DNA from 4 places in the Shewanella sediminis HAW-EB3 genome. Region 1 is predicted to be linked to each of the others. Evidence: predicted binding sites of a transcription regulator. Region 1 holds the regulator's gene; each other region holds the start of a gene.
What was found. Region 1 encodes sigma-54, which starts transcription at its own class of promoters, with help from an activator protein. Its sites were predicted from a motif close to GTTGGCACGNNNNTNGNNT; they were not measured.

Region 1 (4,662 bases):
ACCGTATCGGTATTCATGATACTGCCTGCGGTATCATCAGGATAAGAGAGAGCTTGTTCTACTCTGGTTCTGTCCTGGCTGGTCATAGACTGCAGCACTTGATTAAATACACTATCAGGCAGGCTTCGCAGGATATAGGCGAGGTCATCGGTATCCATGCGTGCGGCGGCTTTTGCGACTCTCTCAGGACTCATCTGCTTGATGAGGTTATCTTTAAGTTCCTCACCCAGTTCATCAAGGATTTCACCGGTATGATCTTGATCTATCAGTTGCCACAATACTTGACGGGTTCTCGGAGGGGATGACTCGAGGATAAAAGCGACATCTGAAGCGGCCATATCATGAAGCATGTTTCTCACATGAACGAACATGCCACTACCAAGGGCTTGGGTCAGCTGATTTAAACGTTGGTCTGTGAGTTCGTTGTCGAGTACTTCAACTGGCATCGCTTCCCTCCCTAAGAGTGTGTATTTGTGCAGTTTGTAATGTATGAAAAGAGGTCAAGTCAGGCGCTAAGAGTGTAAGTTTTCTGTTGTTGAGAAAATGAGACTCAGGCGATTAACTCGCCTCATCAAACTTTGCATCGACGAGGGCACAGATGGCATCGAGTGCGGCGTTAGCATCTTTACCTTCCCCCAGCAGCGTGATGGTTTTGCCCATCCCGGTTTCCAGCATGAGTAATCCTAGCACACTGGCGGCGGACGCCTTTTTATCACCTTGTACTATCGTGACCTGAGCATCGAACTCAGATGCCAATATGGCGAGTTTAGTGGCTGCGCGGGCATGTAAACCTAGCTTGTTGCAGATGGTGACCCGACGTTCCAGTTTAGGCATTGTTCAGTTCACGATGGCGGGCTTTAACCATATGTTTGCTATTGCTAAATAGTTTCGCTAATTGGTCGGTGACATAGACAGATCTATGTTGTCCGCCGGTACAGCCTATGGCGATAGTCAGATAGCTACGATTATTTCTTTCAAGGTGCGGCAGCCACGTTTCTAACAGGTTTTCAATTTGCCAGATGAATTTATTAACCATAGGCTGCTGGCTGAGAAACAGCTGTACAGGTTCATCGAGGCCTGTCATGGGTCTTAGCTCTGGCTCCCAATGAGGGTTGGGGAGAAAACGAACATCGAACATAAAGTCGGCTTCTGCGGGCATGCCGTATTTGAAGCCGAAAGATTCAAAATTAATGACGAGTTCTTTATCTACAGTTCCCAATAAGATCTCTCGTACCTGATTACTCAGGTCATAGATATTGAGGTTTGAAGTATCTATGTAGTGATCGACCAGCTTAGAAACCGGCTCGAGTAGTATCCTTTCATGCTCAATCGCTTCTTTCAAAGAAGTTTTACTTCTCGATAGTGGATGGAGTCGGCGGGTTTCGCTGTATCGCTTCAGCAGAACTTCATCTGAAGAGTTGAGAAAGAAACTGAGTAATTCAGTATCTGCAGGCAGGTTGGAAAGTTGTTTTTCGAGCTCTTTTTCCTGCTCAGGCATGTTACGAACGTCGACACTGATGGCGACAAGTTCGGTACTACCCTTAAGTTGATCGAGTAGTGAGTCCATGAGCGGTAGAGGCAAGTTATCGACACAATAGTATCCAAGGTCCTCTAAAACCCTGAGGGCGACAGATTTTCCTGATCCGGACCGACCGGATACCATAACCAGTTTCATTGAGTAATTACCTGATAGAGTTCTGATTCATCTTGTGTTTTGCGTAACTGCTTCAATATCAGCTTATCATTGAGCTTCTCTGCCATAGTCGACAGGGTACTCAAATGCTGCTCACATTGATCCGCAGGCACTAATAGCGCAAATAGTATATCTACCGGCTGTTTATCAATCGAGTCGAAAGCGATAGGCTCTTCACACTTGATTAGAACTGCAACTGGTTGACTTATATTGGTTAATCTCCCGTGAGGAATTGCAATACCATTACCTATCCCCGTGCTGCCCATCTTCTCTCTAGCCAAAAGGCTTTCAAATATCTCTTGAGAGGTAAGGGTCGGGTACTGGACAGCCGCAAGATCGCTGATAAGTTCCAGTACCTTTTTCTTACTGCCCGGAGTGGCGCAGGTTGTGCACTCCGGCTGCAGGATCTTACTAAGTTCCATTATTAATGTTTTGTTAGCTTCTCTTTGTGTTTAATAACCTGACGGTCTAGCTTATCAATCAGGGAGTCAATTGCGGCATACATGTCCGCATTTTCAGACGTAGCAAAAACCTCACCACCGGAAAGGTGGAGTTTTGCTTCCGCCTTTTGCTGCATTTTCTGAACATTTAAAATAACGTGCACATTATTGATCTGATCGAAATGCCGTTCAAGTTTAGTAAACTTTTCTTCAACGTATTGACGTAGTGATGTTGTAATTTCAATGTGGTGCCCTGTTAGGTTTATTTGCATAGAATTACTCCTCCGTTTCCGATTGTGTTATGTAAACTAACGCTTGCTTATGATCTCAATAACGCTTTATAAACTCTTACGCTGATTCGATGGGGGGATGAGCAGAGCTTCACGATATTTGGCAATCGTTCGCCTCGCCACTTTGATCCCCTGTTCCCCCAGTAGCGTCGCCATTTTGCTGTCGCTCAGGGGTTTCTTCTGGTTTTCGGCTGCGATCAACTTCTTAATGAAAGCGCGTATCGCAGTCGATGAACATTCTCCACCATCATCCGTACCGACATGACTGGAGAAGAAGTACTTCAATTCAAATATCCCTCTGGGGGTGTGCATATACTTCTGTGTTGTGACACGTGAAATGGTCGATTCATGCATTTCAACCGCTTCGGCGATGTCGTTCAGCACCATAGGCTTCATCGCTTCTTCACCGAACTCGAAGAAACCTTGTTGAAATTTCACTATGCAGTTAGAGACTTTCAGCAGGGTCTCATTACGACTTTCCAGGCTCTTAATAAACCACTTGGCTTCTTGCAGGTGACCTCGGATATATTGCCCATCGGCTTGATTCTTTGTGCTTCTGGCCATGGAGGCATAGTGCTGATTGACATTAATCTTAGGCATATAATCCGGGTTTAACTCCACGACCCAGCGACCTTTCTTTTTGGTCACGGTGACGTCCGGGATCACATACTCATCTCGCCCAGGAGTAATGGCCAGTCCCGGTCTTGGGTTCAGCGTCTGGATCAGTGCAATCGCCTCTCTGAGATCATCTTCTTTCAATTTAGTCTTGCGCATTAGCAGACGGAAATCACGTCCGGCAATAAGGTCTAAATGTTCTTTGATCAAGAGTTTGGCATTGCCGATATGAGGAGTCGTGTCGGCATATTGGGCGAGCTGAATCGAGAGGCATTCACTGAGATCTCTTGCCGCAATACCGATAGGATCGAAATGCTGAACACGCTTGAGTACGGCTTCAACTTCATCCTGTTCAATTTCAGGGTCGCCCATTGCCTCGAGAATATCGTCGACACTTTGAGTCAGGTAACCGCGTTCGTCGATGGCGTCGATAATGGCGGTGGCGATGGCTAGATCATTATCGGAGAAAGGGGTGAGGTTTTTTTGCCATTCAAGGTGTTCATATAAGCCTTCGCTGGTTTCACCTTGAAAGGGCATATCGTCGTCGCGCATTGCCCCGGAACTGGAGTTTGGGGTCGCAGTATAGACCTCGTCCCACGTGGTATCCATGGGAAGATCTTCTGGCATGGAATCTTGGGTCAGTGCATCGGATGTCTCGACGGCTGAGCTATCTTGTGGGCCTTCGTTATCTGTATCACCTTCTGCTGAGGCGCTATATTCAGGCTCATCACTGGCTTTACTATCACTATTGACGGGCTCTGCATCGACTTGCTCTTCATCCAACTCAAGTAGTGGGTTGGAGTCTAATGCTTGTTGGATCTCTTGTTGCAGTTCCAGCGACGAAAGCTGCAAAAGGCGTATTGCCTGTTGCAGCTGTGGTGTCATGGTTAACTGCTGACCCATTTTGAGCTGGAGTGACGCTTTCATTTACCGCTATTCCCTTATTTTGTAATTATAAAATGAGAAAGCCTGCTAAATAATTTTTGGGGTTTCTCTGCCCCCTTAACTCGCTATCTGTTTGCGAGTCTTAACGAATCTGTTACTTGAAAATCGATGCTATAGATTAACTATAGCTTGAATTGTTCACCTAAGTACACAGCCCGTACCTGCTGATTGTCCAAGATTTCGGCAGGGGTGCCTTCTGCTATTAAGTTTCCGTGACTCACGATGTAGGCGTGTTCACAAACGTCCAGTGTTTCACGAACGTTATGGTCTGTTATTAGCACGCCAAGGCCTCGACTCTTGAGCTGTAAGATGATTTTCTTGATGTCGATAACGGAAATCGGATCGACGCCGGCAAAAGGTTCATCGAGCAAGATAAATTTTGGATTCGCCGCCAAAGCTCGTGCAATTTCGACTCGTCGACGTTCACCACCAGACAAGGCCATACCGAGACTGTCTCTGATATGAGTAATATGGAACTCTTCTAACAGGTGTTCGAGCTGCTCTTCGCGTTCATTGTTACTCATCTCAGAGCGGGTCTGTAATACCGCCATGATGTTATCTCTGACGGACAGTTTACGGAAAATACTGGCTTCTTGAGGCAGATAACCTATCCCTTTTCTGGCGCGTAGATGCATGGGATCTAAGGTCAGGTCATCCTCGTCGATAAAGATGCGTCCCT
Region 2 (4,662 bases), 1.0 Mb from region 1:
AAAGACATTGCCAGCGGGAAGTTGTTAGAGGATGAACTCACGGGAACCGATGGCCGGGTTGTTTGGGCTAATGATAATAAGCACCTGTTCTATATAGCCAAAGATCCTAAGACCTTGTTGGGGTTTCAGGTATTTCGTCATCAACTAGGGACATCACAATCACAGGACGTTCTGGTTTTCGAGGAGAAGGATGATAGCTTTTATATCTCGTTGGGTAAGTCTCTCGATGAGTCCAGAATAACGCTCTTCAATGAGAGTACGACAACGAGTGAGGTGTCAGTTCTCGATGCCGATATGCCATTAGGTGAGTTTAAGCCATTGTTGGCACGAGAGGAGGGGCATGAATACTCTGTCGCTAAGCTTGGTAGCAGTTACTACATTCTCACCAACTGGAAGGCGATTAACTTTCGCTTGATGAAGGTCGACGAAACAAAGTTTAGTGATAAGGCTATGTGGCAGGAGGTCATTGGCGCCAGAGCGGATAGCCGTATTGAAGATTATCTCCTGTTGGAGAAATTCTTAATCGTGCAAACCCGTGAGAAAGGGATAAGCCAACTTCGGGTCTTCCGCCTTACTCATGTTAATAATGGTGATGTTAGCCAAGGCGAGTACGTTGAGAGTGAGCCTTTTGAGATCCCGTTTAATGATCCTGCCTATATCGTGGGCCTGGATGTCAATGCCCGACAAGAGAGTGATAAGTTACGGATCTACTACTCGAGCCCGACGACTCCGGAGTCAATTTATGAGTATGACCTAACCAGTCTGCCGATACGAGTGTTACTCAAGCAAGAGAAGGTACTTGGAGGGTTCGAGAGCGAAGCCTATAAGGCCGAGCGCATATTTATTACGGCCAGAGATGGTGTTCAGGTACCTGTTACCTTAGTTTATCGAAAAGATACATTTAGCAAAGATGGTAGCAATCCACTCTATCAATATGGCTATGGTGCCTATGGCCATACGATAGATCCCGATTTTGACAGTTCGGCTATAAGCCTTCTGGACAGGGGCGTGGTATATGCTATTGCCCATGTCCGTGGAGGCGAGATGTTGGGCAGGCCCTGGTATGACGATGGTCGCATGCTAAATAAGCAACATAGCTTCGATGACTTTATTGACGTGACTAAGGCATTGACGTCTCAAGGGTACGGCGACAGGAAACGTGTTGTCGCGGCAGGTGGCAGTGCGGGTGGCTTGTTAATGGGAGGCGTTATAAATCAAGCACCGGAACTATATTTTGCCGTAGCGGCCCATGTGCCCTTTGTCGATATTGTGACGACTATGCTGGATGAGTCTATACCGTTAACGACTAATGAGTATGATGAATGGGGTAACCCCAATGAGAAGAGGTATTTCGACTATATGCTTAGCTATTCGCCCTATGATCAGATAAAGCGACAAGCTTACCCTCACATGCTCGTTACTACCGGCCTTCATGACTCGCAAGTGCAGTATTTTGAACCCGCTAAATGGGTCGCTAAACTCAGGGATTATAAGACTGACGACAATCAATTGCTCTTCCATATTGATATGGAGGCGGGTCATGGTGGTAAGAGTGGTCGCTATAGGAGATACCAGGATACGGCTCAAGAATACGCTTTTTTCCTGGGTCTACTGGGACTTAACGAGATTAAGACTAAATGAGTGAGCCTTTGTGGTTCCTGTATATGATCCAATGCGCTAACGGTCATCTCTATACCGGGGTGACGCTGAATATTGAGCGGCGGTTTAAGGAGCATCAAAGCGGCGGGCCTAAAGCCGCTAAATTCCTGCGAGGAAAGGGGCCTTTGCTCTTAGTGTATAACGAGGCGGTTGGTACTCAGTCTGAAGCACTGAAACGAGAGATTGCGATTAAGCGTTGGTCCAGAGCTAAAAAGCTTGCCTTGATAGGCTAGGATTATGAAAATCGAGGTGGCTACGGCTCCCCTGAGTGCCCTCTTTATCGGGGTTATACCAATAGGTATAAAGGTGTGGTCACTCAGCGAGAATTTAGCGCTTGTGAGGCAAGGCAACGAGTGAGGAACATAGTTATTCTACGTTTAAGCTCGTTAACGCCGTATCGCAAGTGCTAAAACTCGCCTTTAAGGAGTGTTTTTGGCGGCTTACTTCTGTGTTGAATTAGTTCAAAAGGGATCACGATTCCCTCACTCTTTCGCCTTGAATTATGCAGCCAAAAATAACTCTGAGTTGATCACTTTCTTATACCGATTGGTATTAGACCTTATTTGTTTAAGCCTTAGCTGGAACGGCTTGAATTCTTTTTATTTGATTAAATTAAGTAAGCAATCTTCGCTATATGAAGGAGATTGTTTATTTCTCTCAGTTTTAATACCTAAAAAACACTGAATAGTGTCTTCACACTTCTTTCACCTCCTTCGATGTACTCTTTCTTAACTGTAAGTCTTAACTGTTATTTGAGCTCAAATTGGAGGAATATGATGACTGCTCTGATAGAACAAACAAGAGAACCTATCTCTCATCGAACCGAGCTGCAGGGGGCGGGCTTTCAATGGTTATTGTATGGATTGCTGATCCTTCATTTTGCCACCTTATTGTTTGACCGATACGATGAGTTATCTACTAAGGTCAAGACTAAGACAAGGGCTAAGGTAAAAACAAGACTTAACCAGGACCGCTGAAGTTTATGGTGCGGGGTCTGCCGGTCTGCCACAAGGCGTCGTTATCGCAGCATTGTGTTCATGGGGTGGGCAGGGGCTAATTCGGATAACTAAATAAACACTATCCTACCTAGCCGCCTGCGCCGGGAAGTCTTTTGGTTGCCAAGACAGGGTTAGTGCATACTTACAGGGCCATCTATCTGGTCGAAACTCACATCGCCTGAGCCGGAATCGATAATGTTTAACCCCTGCGTATTGACGACATCGATGCTGCCGGAGCCGTCATCAATGGTTACTTTGCCCTGTACGTTCTTCACAGAGAGGCTACCCGAACCATCATTGATCGTGATATCGCCGTCGACATCTTTTATCTCAATGGAACCTGAGCCATCTTCGAGGTGGATCCCACCATCGACGTTTTTGAGGGTGATACCACCGGAGCCATCTTCTATCTCCAGGTTTTTGCCACCCTCTATAGCGATACTACCCGATCCATCCTGAAGTTTTATATCGGCGTCAACGCCTGAAATATCTATGCTGCCTGAGCCGTCATCGATGTCCATCTTCATCTGTGAGGGGACTTTCAGCACAAGATCTATATAGGGAGAGTTTCCAAAGCTCACATTAGAATCGAAATCGGCAATCAGGTGTGCCTTTGCTCCTTGACGCTCGAGGGAAAGTTCAGCCTCTACGCCATCTCGGGTGTAGATATCGGCCTCGAGTGTGATATGGGTTAAGCCTTTGACTCCCTCTATTTCGAGCGACCCCGCTCCTGTTTCGGCAACCAGCGCATTGAGGCCACTGGCGTCGAGTTGGATGGATTGATGTTGATGTTCAAGCGGGCTCATATCGGCGCCATTAACATTAATGATGCATCCTGAAAGAGATAAACTTAATACGCTAGCTAAGATAGTAGGGCGAATGAGCATCTTATTATTCCTTTTAAAATCAAAATATTCTTGTTTGGTACTTTTCTTCTGTACAGGTGACTAAGCATTGTTTGTGCCAATAATGTATCTTCATGTTTTGTATGTGTTTTGTGAATGTTATTTAAATTGTTGATTTTAAGTGTTAGCTTTTATGCTCAAAAGATAAGGTAGTTGACCTATTGAGTTGGTGAATTTTCTCAACTCGTTAGTAACGAGATACAGAACAATTAAGAGAAGAGAGTCGAGATGGATTACTTAGCCGTAAATAAAGCCGCTTGGGATAAGCGTACAAAAATTCATGTAGGTTCGAAGTTTTATGATATTGAAGGCTTTCTGAAAGGCAAGAGTTCGCTACAAGAGATAGAGCTGTGTGGGTTGAATGTAAAAGGTAAGAGTCTGCTTCACCTTCAATGCCATTTTGGCTTAGATACCTTATCCTGGGCACGAGAGGGCGCCGATGTTACCGGAATCGATCTCTCATCCGCCGCGATAGAGCAAGCACAGGAGCTAGCGAAACAGATTGAGGCCGAGGCTAAGTTTATCTGTACCGATCTGTACAGCACGCCAGAGAGAGTATCCCGTCAATTTGATATCGTGTTTACCTCTTACGGTGCCATCGCCTGGCTGCCAGATCTGGATCGGTGGGCAAAGGTTGTGAGTGACTGTTTAAAGGCGGGTGGACAGTTCTATATGGTAGAGTTTCATCCTTTAGAAGCACTGTTCGATGGCTACAGTTATTTTGCTAAGCAAGAGCCGGATGTAGATGAAGAGGGGACCTACACAGAGAACTGTGATGGCGAGATAAATACTGTGATGAGCTGGCCACATCCCATCTCAGAGGTGTTAAATGCTCTGATTAACGCCGGGCTGGAGCTAAAGGGTTATAACGAATTTGATTTCAGCCCCTATGATGCATTTGCCGGCCTGCAGGAGGAGAGTATCACCAATTCCGCTGGAGAGCTGAGCACAAGGTATTTTCTTGAACATAAGCAGCAGCGTGTGCCACTGACCTATTCGGTGAGTGCGATTAAACCTGGTTGATTCTGTCTGTAGGACAGGTAAATAAAAAGGCCGCGTGGAGAGTGCGGCCTGTGATGGAGATTTTCAAATATCAGCTT
Region 3 (4,662 bases), 2.7 Mb from region 1:
GCGGCTAAAGGACGTGAGGGTGAAGCTGTATGTCTCAATGTTTTTGAAATAGTGCTGAAAGTTTCTGAATTATTTCGATTAACCTAAGTTCAATATTGATTGAACTTAGGAAAAACGCTTTGATGACTTTGGTATAAGTTAATCGGTATTAGTTAATTGAAGTTGGTTGATTGACTAGCGGCATGAGTTTTTCTGCGAGCCAGGAGTAGTACTTCTCATTTCCATGTATCCAATCATGATTACCATCATCGTATATTATGTCAGAGATATAACTTTGCGGATCTGAAATCTCTTTATCGAAGGTCGTGGCAGCATTAAAAAATCTGATACCAAATTCATTCCAGATATACTCCATGGCATCAAAGTAGGAATAGATGATGTTAGACATCGATTTCGACTCTTCAAAGTACTGACTGAAAGGGGGATCGGAAACAACAATCACGTTGTGACCTTGATTGTGAAGCTTAAGTAGTATTGAGAGTTGCTCAGTTAGATCTTCATTGAAGTAATCGACAAACTCCTGTGTTGAGACTTCCGATTTTCCTTCCGGGTAGGTCATGTTCAGCCAAGTCGCAAACCTGGAAATGTTCTGATGAGTCTGCATTCCTAGGTTAGTAATAATGGTCGAGTTAGTGGGAGCTTCACTGTGTTCGTGACCGGATAAATTAGCGAAGATCACCGACCATAACTTTCTCGATGCCGCATTTTCCAGCGGTACAAAGTATTCGGTATCGCATAGTGCAAACTTCTTTTGAGAGAAGCCTGAACCATTCATTACCATGCCACCACAATGTCGAACATCCATGTCTATAAGCGACTTAGAAAGCTTAGCCATATGGCTATCACCAAACAGGGTGAGGTCTGACAGGGGCTGCTCTATTGGGTTATCTTGTAGCTTACTTGCGGCTTCGAGCATCTCTTCATCGCAGACGACTTCATCATTATCCGATGAGATCACCTCAATCTTTTGCTGTGGATCTTGAGCCAGAGTCGACTCAGTTTGTGCCCCCAGGACTGAGCCGAAATGGCGCATCACATAGTTAACGGCTTTGGGGGTAACAGATCTTAGGTTACTCTCAAATCTGAAATCTCCAGCGCAGGGGACGGTAATGATCTCGTAAGAGGGGAAGTAATGGAAATCAGTTCTATTATCACACATGAAGCCGGCGACTGTTCGAAGAATGGATTTTGAATGCTGGTTAGCGACCATGATATGTTTACCTGTGGCCGTTGCAGTTAATGGTACGGGGGAGACGGTTAAAATTATTTTTATACCAGGATTAATTGTCTTTAGACGGGTCGATATTTTTTCAAGGTCGGTGCGGATCTCTTCATAGCTAAAGTTATGGAAACTGTAGCGGGAGTCGTCGAAGACACCGGATATGATGCCGGGACAGCTCGGGTAAAAAACATTGCTGCAATCTTTCCACGCCTCGGTTAAACCTAGTGTAAAAATTAGTACATCTGTGACGGCTATTGTTTCGAGCATCTCAGTAGCAGCAGCTATTCTGGCTGCAACGAGATCGGCTTGGGAGTTGAAACCGTCAGGGTTAAAGTTGGGTCTTAACAGGTCATAATATTTATCAGCGTCGGAGTAGATTGCACAGCTTTTATCAAAACCTGACTCTGTTTCAGCAATATCAAACCATTGTAGAAGACATCTTGGTGTGTATAGATTACCGAAAGCAAAGCTGGATACCTGATTGGTTTCAATTTTGCTCTGATTAAATGAGTAACCTCCCGCATTTAGCCACTTGCCCACATGCTGTGCGAAACAAGAACCGATGGATGAAATTCTCGGGTTGTCGATGCCTAAATCGATTTGATGCAATTGGGTGAATGTCTCTTGGCCAAGCTTAATGCTCGCAACGCCAGTGCGCCAAAAAAAAGTTTCGCCTTTATCACTGTAGGGGGTAGAGCCAGATCTCTTCATAATACAATCTCTCCGTATCTTTCAAATAGATGTCAGGGGGATTAGGTGCTGACCTTGGTTGGCATACCACCGACGTTTAACTGACAGTTTATTTACATTTTAAATGATAAAGCAATATGCATGCCTGCGAGAAAAAAAAGATAACCAAGTTAAAGTTACGCTTAATCAAGCCGATGAACATGCTAATACTCTATTGAATAAATAACCGTGGTGGCTGGGGCATAGCAGCCTCACCTTTGGCGTGATATTTGCTTCATTTTGTATAAGCTTCTATGAGAGAGTATTCATTTCGGGCTCGCTAGTTTTACTCTTTGCGATCTCATAGCATTTTTATTGGTTAAGTTTAGGATGTTGCTATGCGTATAGTTCTACTTCTATCATCTGTTTTATTGCTTAGCGCTTGTGCTCAGAGTGGAAGCTCAGATATGGAACCGCTTGCCAGCGGCAATCAGTTGCCGCAGAGTTCGGCAATTAATCATATGTCTCAACAGATAGTGAATGAGTTGGTAAGACAAAATGATGAACTGAGATCAAATCAGCCACTCCTTGTCGCTACACCAGTGTTATTGGAAGATCTTAAGCGGACAAATGCTATAGGTCTACAGCTTCAGCAAGGCTTTATCTCTGCGCTGCATGATAATCAATTTAGCCTGGTCGATATCAATGTCGGTGATAATATCAGGGTCACACCTGAAGGGGATTTCTTACTGACCCGGGATTGGAAGCAATTGCCCTCGGGTATCGCCGTCGAGCACGTTCTTGTATCAACCATGAGCCCCAATACTTTGGGCGTCGTAGTTAACTCAAGAATTGTCAACGTCACGAATAATCGTGTTGTCTCAGCATCTCAGGGGAGCTTCTCCGTCAAGGACCTTCCCGGGTATCTGAAGTACTCTGAAAAGGTGGTCTCACAAGAGGGGCTGTTATATCGAGATAGCAGTGTTGGTGTGCAAGAGGTTCAAGTGAAAGGTGATACAAAATGAAGATTTGGCTGATGTTAATTCTAGTGCTCATCACGGGCTGTTCATCTAAAGACAGGTATATCGAGTGGGAAACCCAGCCGCCGGAGAGTTTTCCTAAGTTGACTGCAATAGGGTATGCACCTTTAGATACTCAACCGGCAGACGCCCAATCACAAAAAGTATTAATGGCGATGCAAGCCTCAAAAATCGCCGCTTACAGGGAGTTAGCCGAGCAGGTATATGGTCAGCAGCTCTCAGCTTCGAGTAGGGTCAATGATTGGATGCTGACCGATGACAGTATTCAGGCATCGGTTACTGGGGTGATACGAGGTGCTAAGGTGGTAAAAAGCTATCCTGCCGGTGACCACTATGTGACTGAGCTTGAGTTAGACTTCGCTCAGGTATGGGCGCTTTATCAACAGCAAAACAGACCGCAGAAGATAAAAGAGATCACCTATTTTTAAATTAGCTACGCTACGGGCTACGGTACGGGCACGAGCTTCCTATCTCCGTCATCCCCGCAATGTCTTTGAGCGGGCAATTTATTCTTAAAAGAACTAAGCAAAAAGAACGAAGCTAAAGCTTCGGGCTCCTGCCTGCTCAGGAGTGACGACTATAGCTTCGAGATGAGCTACGAGTTAGGAACGACTATCTAGGGAACGATTTAAGGGGAGGGGGCTTTGCTTTGGGCTCGCGGAGATTTCTTAGCTTTATCTTTAGCTCGCCGCTGCTTTTACGCTTTTAAGTTATTACCTAATGTCGATATGGTTGAGGTCTTACCTTTACCGTTATAGGTAAGGCTGGATGCATTTCTGCTAACTTGAAGGGCCTGTGACAGGCGGTTGATACTGGCGATATTCAGTTCGATTAAACTGGTGTTTTCAATGTTCAATTGTTGGCATTCAGCAAGCAGTTCCTTGGCGGAATTTACTTTTGCAGATAATACGCTATCACTGATCAGCAATGATTTTTCTGGATGAGTGGATAGGTTCACATCATTAGCTTTGAGATCATCGAGTAACTTAGCTTTGGCCGTGGCCAATGAGAGTAAAAGGTCTGCACTCTGTTCGATGAGCGCACTTTTCTCTTGTGTTATCGTTACTTTCAGCTCTTCTAGCAGCTTATGCTGCAGCTCGATGATGTTAGTTATCTGACTCATAGATATATTAATTGAGATCCTTTAGTTCATTTTCGAACTGAGCAATATTGGTTGCGAGTTTTTCAGGATCGATTTTATAACGTCCTTCCGCAATGGCGAGTTTTATCTCTTGAACTTTTTTCTGATCAACTTCAGGAATACCGGCAAGCTTTGCCTGAGTGCTCTGTAGCTGCTGAGCCTGAGAAGTGATGGAGACTGAATCACTCTTAGGTGGTGTGCTCGTTGAAGTAGCCGCAGTGCTCTGACTCGCCTGACTACCACTTTTGGCAACATCGGCATTAGCTTTGGCTTTACCCACGTGAGTGTGTGTTGACGTATTTACTTGTTTAATATCAATAGCCATCTTAGGCTCCAACAATAAAAAAATGGAAGAACATACACGTATATCGGCAGTGTTCACCAGAGCTTTAGTTTTTTATATTATATCTTGAGGTAGCTTAAGTTTAGGCTACATCCTAACTTCAACCTCTCCAACACCTGTGACTTTAGCATCTAGGCTTTTGTTGGAATAACTGTTCTTAATGCGAATTCTATCACCTAAATTGCCATCACGCAGTGCTTCTCCCACTGTTTTTATTTCGAAATTCTTTGAACGGGCAAAAATCGAG
Region 4 (4,662 bases), 2.4 Mb from region 1:
ATTCTGCGACCATGCATCTCGCTGACCAGTGATTCATCGAGAACCCCTTCAGAGAGACGAATATCATAATGAATGATCTCCGCCAGCACTTTTTCAACATCAATAATTGAGACTAACTGGGTATTACCTTCCGTTTCGATGCGAGTTATGGCGGTTAAGTAATTATTACTTCCTGCGGTCTTAGGTGGAGGTAAGATATCCCCCCAAGTCATGTTGACAATATGCTCGACCTTTCCAACTCTAAAGCCTTGTACACTTCGATTGTACTCGGTAATAATCAAGTTTGACTCTTGATCGTCTGACATAGGTTGAAAACCGATAGCCGCACGCAGATCGATAACCGGAATGGAGGTGCCTCGAATATTGGCAACCCCACTGATATGGGGATGACTGCCCGGCACAGCGCTTAATGCAGGGAGTTTAACCACCTCTTTGACTTTAAAAACGTTAATTGCAAAAAGTTGAGTGGCATTTATTCGAAACAATAAAAGCTCTAACCTATTTTCACCAACGAGTTTTGTACGTTGATCAACCGAATCAAGAATTTTTGCCATAATACAACTCTCAAGGTGAAGGGATAATGGTTAGCAACCAAAATATTACTTATTAATTATAGCCTTTATCTTACCCACAGAACTGAGTTACAGATCTAATTAAAACAAATAAGTAGTCAAAGGCCGCAGAAGTGAGACACCCTGTTGATTACCTTCGGCTATCCAACGTTGCTTTAACCCCAGTTTGAAGGATCCCAAGGGAACTTCACACTAGCCAAGGTAAATCGGGTGACTATGATAAAAGCCGCCAGAAACGGCCAAAAGACTCACAAATTCTAACACTTATAATCATAAGTGACAGTTTTTCTAACTTATACCAATTGCATTAAATATCTGACCATTCAGCGGGAGTTCAAAACCCTGTAGGCAAGGCGGGGGATTGAAGCTAATAGTTATTCTATATCTAAAGCCCCCAACGCAGTATAAAGGGCTTTGAAACCCGCACTACGTGAGCACCTCAGGATTTCCACTTCTGCTTTGCATTGCCTAAAAAGGGGGGAACCATTTCTTCGTCAATGCGCCTTGAATTGAAAAACCTGAGGGGCTCTGAATTGATTACATACTTAATGCAACTGGTATTAGCCTGCAGCCAGTAAATAGCATCATTCATTTAAAATACGGGTTGACAAGGCCGGCGTTGACGATATAATAGCCACCGATTTTGAGATACCCTTGTAATTTTCTTTTGTTAGTCCGACTCCTCTCGTCACTGCCTCACAAAACACATTAATACACCCGGTTCAACATCTAATAGCTCGTCATTTTACTGTCATAAATTTATGATTTAATTTGACTCGATTAAGCATATCTAATTCGCATTTGTTACAAACGTTAACATTTGAAGATAATATAAATGCTTGATTAAGCCGTTAAAGATGAGTAGTCTCGAAACACAAATAACACTCATCTTTCGCAAAAATGCTAAGGATATTTTATAGTTAAATACATGCTGCAAAGGTTTGCAGTAATATAAAAAGGAATATGACATATGTCGTACAATATCAATGGTCATGAGATCACAGTAAATTTCCCGGTAGACTCTATCTCTTTAAATAAGTCTTCTATCGCTTTCACCGATAGCCAAGGGAAAAACAGACAAACCTTCTCTAAACGCACCGAAGCGTTATCGTTTATGAAATGGCTTTTATCAAGCAACAAATAAATCATAGCGAAAAAGAAATGGATGATGATAAATAGTCTGTTTGCAATAAAACAAAGCAATACAATTAGTTAAAAATTAATGCCAATCGATACACTACCTCTCACTGGTATCGAGTGACCCAAACTTCCACCGGAGAATGGGAACAGATAGGACTGACATCATTAAATCAGCTATCAGGCAGTAAAGTAACATCTACCTTTGGTTCAGGCTGTATCAATTTCACAGATACCCAGCCTGACCAAACGGTAAAAACCTCAATGATTTATCCTATCCTCTCAACAATATCTAGCTTCTTACTTCAATTTAAGACCGCCCTGCAGATGTTGAATTAGCAGCCATATTTACGTTGATATCGAGGCAACATACTGACATTGCCCAGTAGCCCCCCCTGATGAAGGTACATGATAGGTGTTTTATCCATCGTCATATTCAGATAATGCTCTAGTGCCATCCAGCCTAAGGGATCATAGAGAAGTTCAAATTCGATACCTGTATTGCAGACCCGTTTCCACATATCAAAAAACTCTCGATAGAGCTTACCGAAATGAAATTTCTTGGGCATAGCAACAATCTCAGGATGATGCGCCACCTCACCACTGAGCATTTCGAATTGATGTTTCAGGTATCCATCACCACCAACGGCAGCACAAGTTAAGACGCGAATGTCTAACCCCGAGCCAACAAAATATTTATTCAGAAATAAAGCAGTTGTACCGGTACCGGAAGGAAGAAATACGATGAGAGATGAAAGAGCCTGCTCCTTAAACCACTCGCAGATCTCCTCGGCAAGTTTAAACACGCCAAATTCAGCATAACCACACCTTCCCCCCTCAGGAACAAACACAGCATGCTCTTGATTCGGCAAAACTTGCTCCTCAATATAGGTCAAGGTATCACGTCCCTCTCGATCACTCTGCTCGCTGAGATTAATGATATTGGCGCCATTTTGGCAAGCACTGACATAGTTGCCCTCTTTCTGTGTTTTTATGTGTGAGGCGATATGATCGACATAAAAGTCCAGCTGCCATCCTCTCAACTTCGCGAGCGCAGACATAGAGTAGAGTGAGTTAGCCTGAGCAGAACCATAGCCGATAACCTTATGAACATCCGGGAAGTCATGCTCGAGAAAATAGGCAAATTTGCGGGCCTTATTGCCGGAAAACTCCGGATGCAGAAGATCGTCTCGTTTAACAAAAATCTCTCTGTCAAACATCTCAATGGAATCTACAGGGGTATGGGATAATTTCATCATTCTGGAAACCTAAACTATTGAACAGACAAGTTTATCACTGTCGGCCTACCGAGCAAAACCACTAAAAGCTGGTGATTTTCACTATCCGACAATCTGTAAAAAATAGAAAGTGCATATATTTCACAGGGTTGCTTAATTGGCATGTTTTTAGCTTATTAACTGTATAGCGCATTCTTTCTTTTGCCCTTATGAGGAGTTTTTAATGGCAGTATTACGTTTAATCTTTAACATTGCATGGTTTGTTCTCGGCGGATTTGTTATGGGGTTAGCCTGGTGGATCGCAGGCTTACTCTGTTATATCAGTATTATCGGCATTCCATTTGGGCGAGCCTGTTTTGTCATCGGTGAAATGACCTTCTGGCCATTCGGGCAAGATCATATGAGTAGAAGCAGCCTGACAGGCAGTGAGGATATAGGTACAGGTGCATTTGGTACCGTTGGCAATATCGTCTGGTTTTTACTATTTGGGATCTGGCTTGCAATAGGTCACATTACTCACGCGTTGGCATGTTTCGTTACCATTATCGGGATACCTTTTGGTATTCAGCACCTGAAATTAGCAATTTTAAGCTTAACCCCTATTGGGCAGACTGTTGTCACTAAGGCATAAAACGACAATAAAAAACGCCGAATTAACTTTAATTCGGCGTTTTACTATATGTAACAAACCTATTTGCTGCCTGTTTTCACCTCTGACATATATTCATCCAGAATCGATGCAGCATCAATTTTCGATAAGCCAACATTAAACATATCTCGCCAGTAATGACCTTCAGGCGTATTTCTAAACGCGATAAACATCTGCTTTTCTTCGAGGGTCTTCTTGTTTATCTGTAACTTTCCTGCGAGTGACTTCAGCTCTTTTTGAGATAGCAGGTAGCCAAAAACGTGCAGATCGATGACTGCGGCATCGATGCGAGCGGTTGCCACCTTTTTTACGTTATGTTCATCAGAATTGACAACTTCGACCCTTTGGGTTCCCAGCTTAATCATGGCATCTAGCTCGGCCGTGTTTGTGTAATCTCTCACCACACCGAGCCGATACTGATTAAGGTCTGCGAGACTGGACCAGCTGATGGGATGCAGATGCTGTTCAACTAAGCCTAAAGGGCTGGCACCTAAAGGATCCGAAAATATAAATTCATCAGTTGGATAGCTATAAGCCGGTAGATATCCGATATATTTAGACTCGGGGCGGTTTACCATCCTTATGGCTCTGCTCCAGGGGAAAAAGCCAACAATAAGTTCATGCCCCACCGCTCTCATTGCCGCACGAGTAATTGCAATAGTCGCTCCCTGCTTTTCTAAGGTACTGCCCGAGTAAGGAGGCCAGTGAAGCGAGGTCAAGTGAAGAGTGTCGGCTTTTGCCTCTGGCACGGCAAAGCTTCCGGCGAACAGCAAAAACTGACACAGAATAGCGATAAAAAGTATGTAGTTGCGTACGCCGCTTAACGCCCTCTTCCGACCGATGTCTAACGCCCCTTCAAAAAGTACTAATACTCAGTATAGCTGCAATATCAGGCAGACAAATTAAGCTTTGTTACAATTGTTGGCTGGTCTAAACGCGTTCAATAGTGAGAGAGTAATAACTTGAACCCCAAATCTGGAGAGGCAATGTTACGTAAAACAGTGATAACGATAAGTGGGGGTGTACTCACCTTAGCGGGCGCGGCTCTGTTAATTTTGCCCGGGCC

Region 2: a site for sigma-54 is predicted at 3,607-3,625, ahead of SSED_RS22805 (DUF4097 family beta strand repeat-containing protein). Genes of this name have one in related genera too.
Region 3: a site for sigma-54 is predicted at 2,169-2,187, ahead of SSED_RS16205 (FlgO family outer membrane protein). Genes of this name have one in related genera too.
Region 4: a site for sigma-54 is predicted at 3,104-3,122, ahead of SSED_RS14055 (YccF domain-containing protein). Genes of this name have one in related genera too.

Annotation. Positions count from the first base shown of each region.
Region 1 is NC_009831.1:867,980-872,641, forward strand. Features, by position in the region: gene mgtE (magnesium transporter) at 1-446, opposite strand, end outside; gene SSED_RS03715 (HPr family phosphocarrier protein) at 559-834, opposite strand; gene rapZ (RNase adapter RapZ) at 827-1,675, opposite strand; gene ptsN (PTS IIA-like nitrogen regulatory protein PtsN) at 1,672-2,115, opposite strand; gene hpf (ribosome hibernation promoting factor) at 2,118-2,405, opposite strand; gene SSED_RS03735 (RNA polymerase factor sigma-54) at 2,472-3,965, opposite strand; gene lptB (LPS export ABC transporter ATP-binding protein) at 4,106-4,662, opposite strand, start outside.
Region 2 is NC_009831.1:5,346,350-5,351,011, reverse strand. Features, by position in the region: gene SSED_RS22820 (S9 family peptidase) at 1-1,641, shown strand, start outside; gene SSED_RS22815 (GIY-YIG nuclease family protein) at 1,638-1,892, shown strand; gene SSED_RS22810 (hypothetical protein) at 2,433-2,636, shown strand; gene SSED_RS22805 (DUF4097 family beta strand repeat-containing protein) at 2,789-3,544, opposite strand; gene SSED_RS22800 (class I SAM-dependent methyltransferase) at 3,791-4,585, shown strand.
Region 3 is NC_009831.1:3,727,790-3,732,451, reverse strand. Features, by position in the region: gene SSED_RS16210 (GSCFA domain-containing protein) at 149-1,933, opposite strand; gene SSED_RS16205 (FlgO family outer membrane protein) at 2,290-2,916, shown strand; gene SSED_RS16200 (LPP20 family lipoprotein) at 2,913-3,359, shown strand; gene SSED_RS16195 (flagella synthesis protein FlgN) at 3,629-4,054, opposite strand; gene flgM (flagellar biosynthesis anti-sigma factor FlgM) at 4,062-4,397, opposite strand; gene flgA (flagellar basal body P-ring formation chaperone FlgA) at 4,503-4,662, opposite strand, start outside.
Region 4 is NC_009831.1:3,235,276-3,239,937, forward strand. Features, by position in the region: gene SSED_RS14040 (chemotaxis protein CheV) at 1-554, opposite strand, end outside; gene SSED_RS24465 (hypothetical protein) at 1,543-1,716, shown strand; gene SSED_RS14050 (1-aminocyclopropane-1-carboxylate deaminase) at 2,045-2,965, opposite strand; gene SSED_RS14055 (YccF domain-containing protein) at 3,171-3,578, shown strand; gene SSED_RS14060 (substrate-binding periplasmic protein) at 3,638-4,345, opposite strand; gene SSED_RS14065 (PGPGW domain-containing protein) at 4,583-4,662, shown strand, end outside.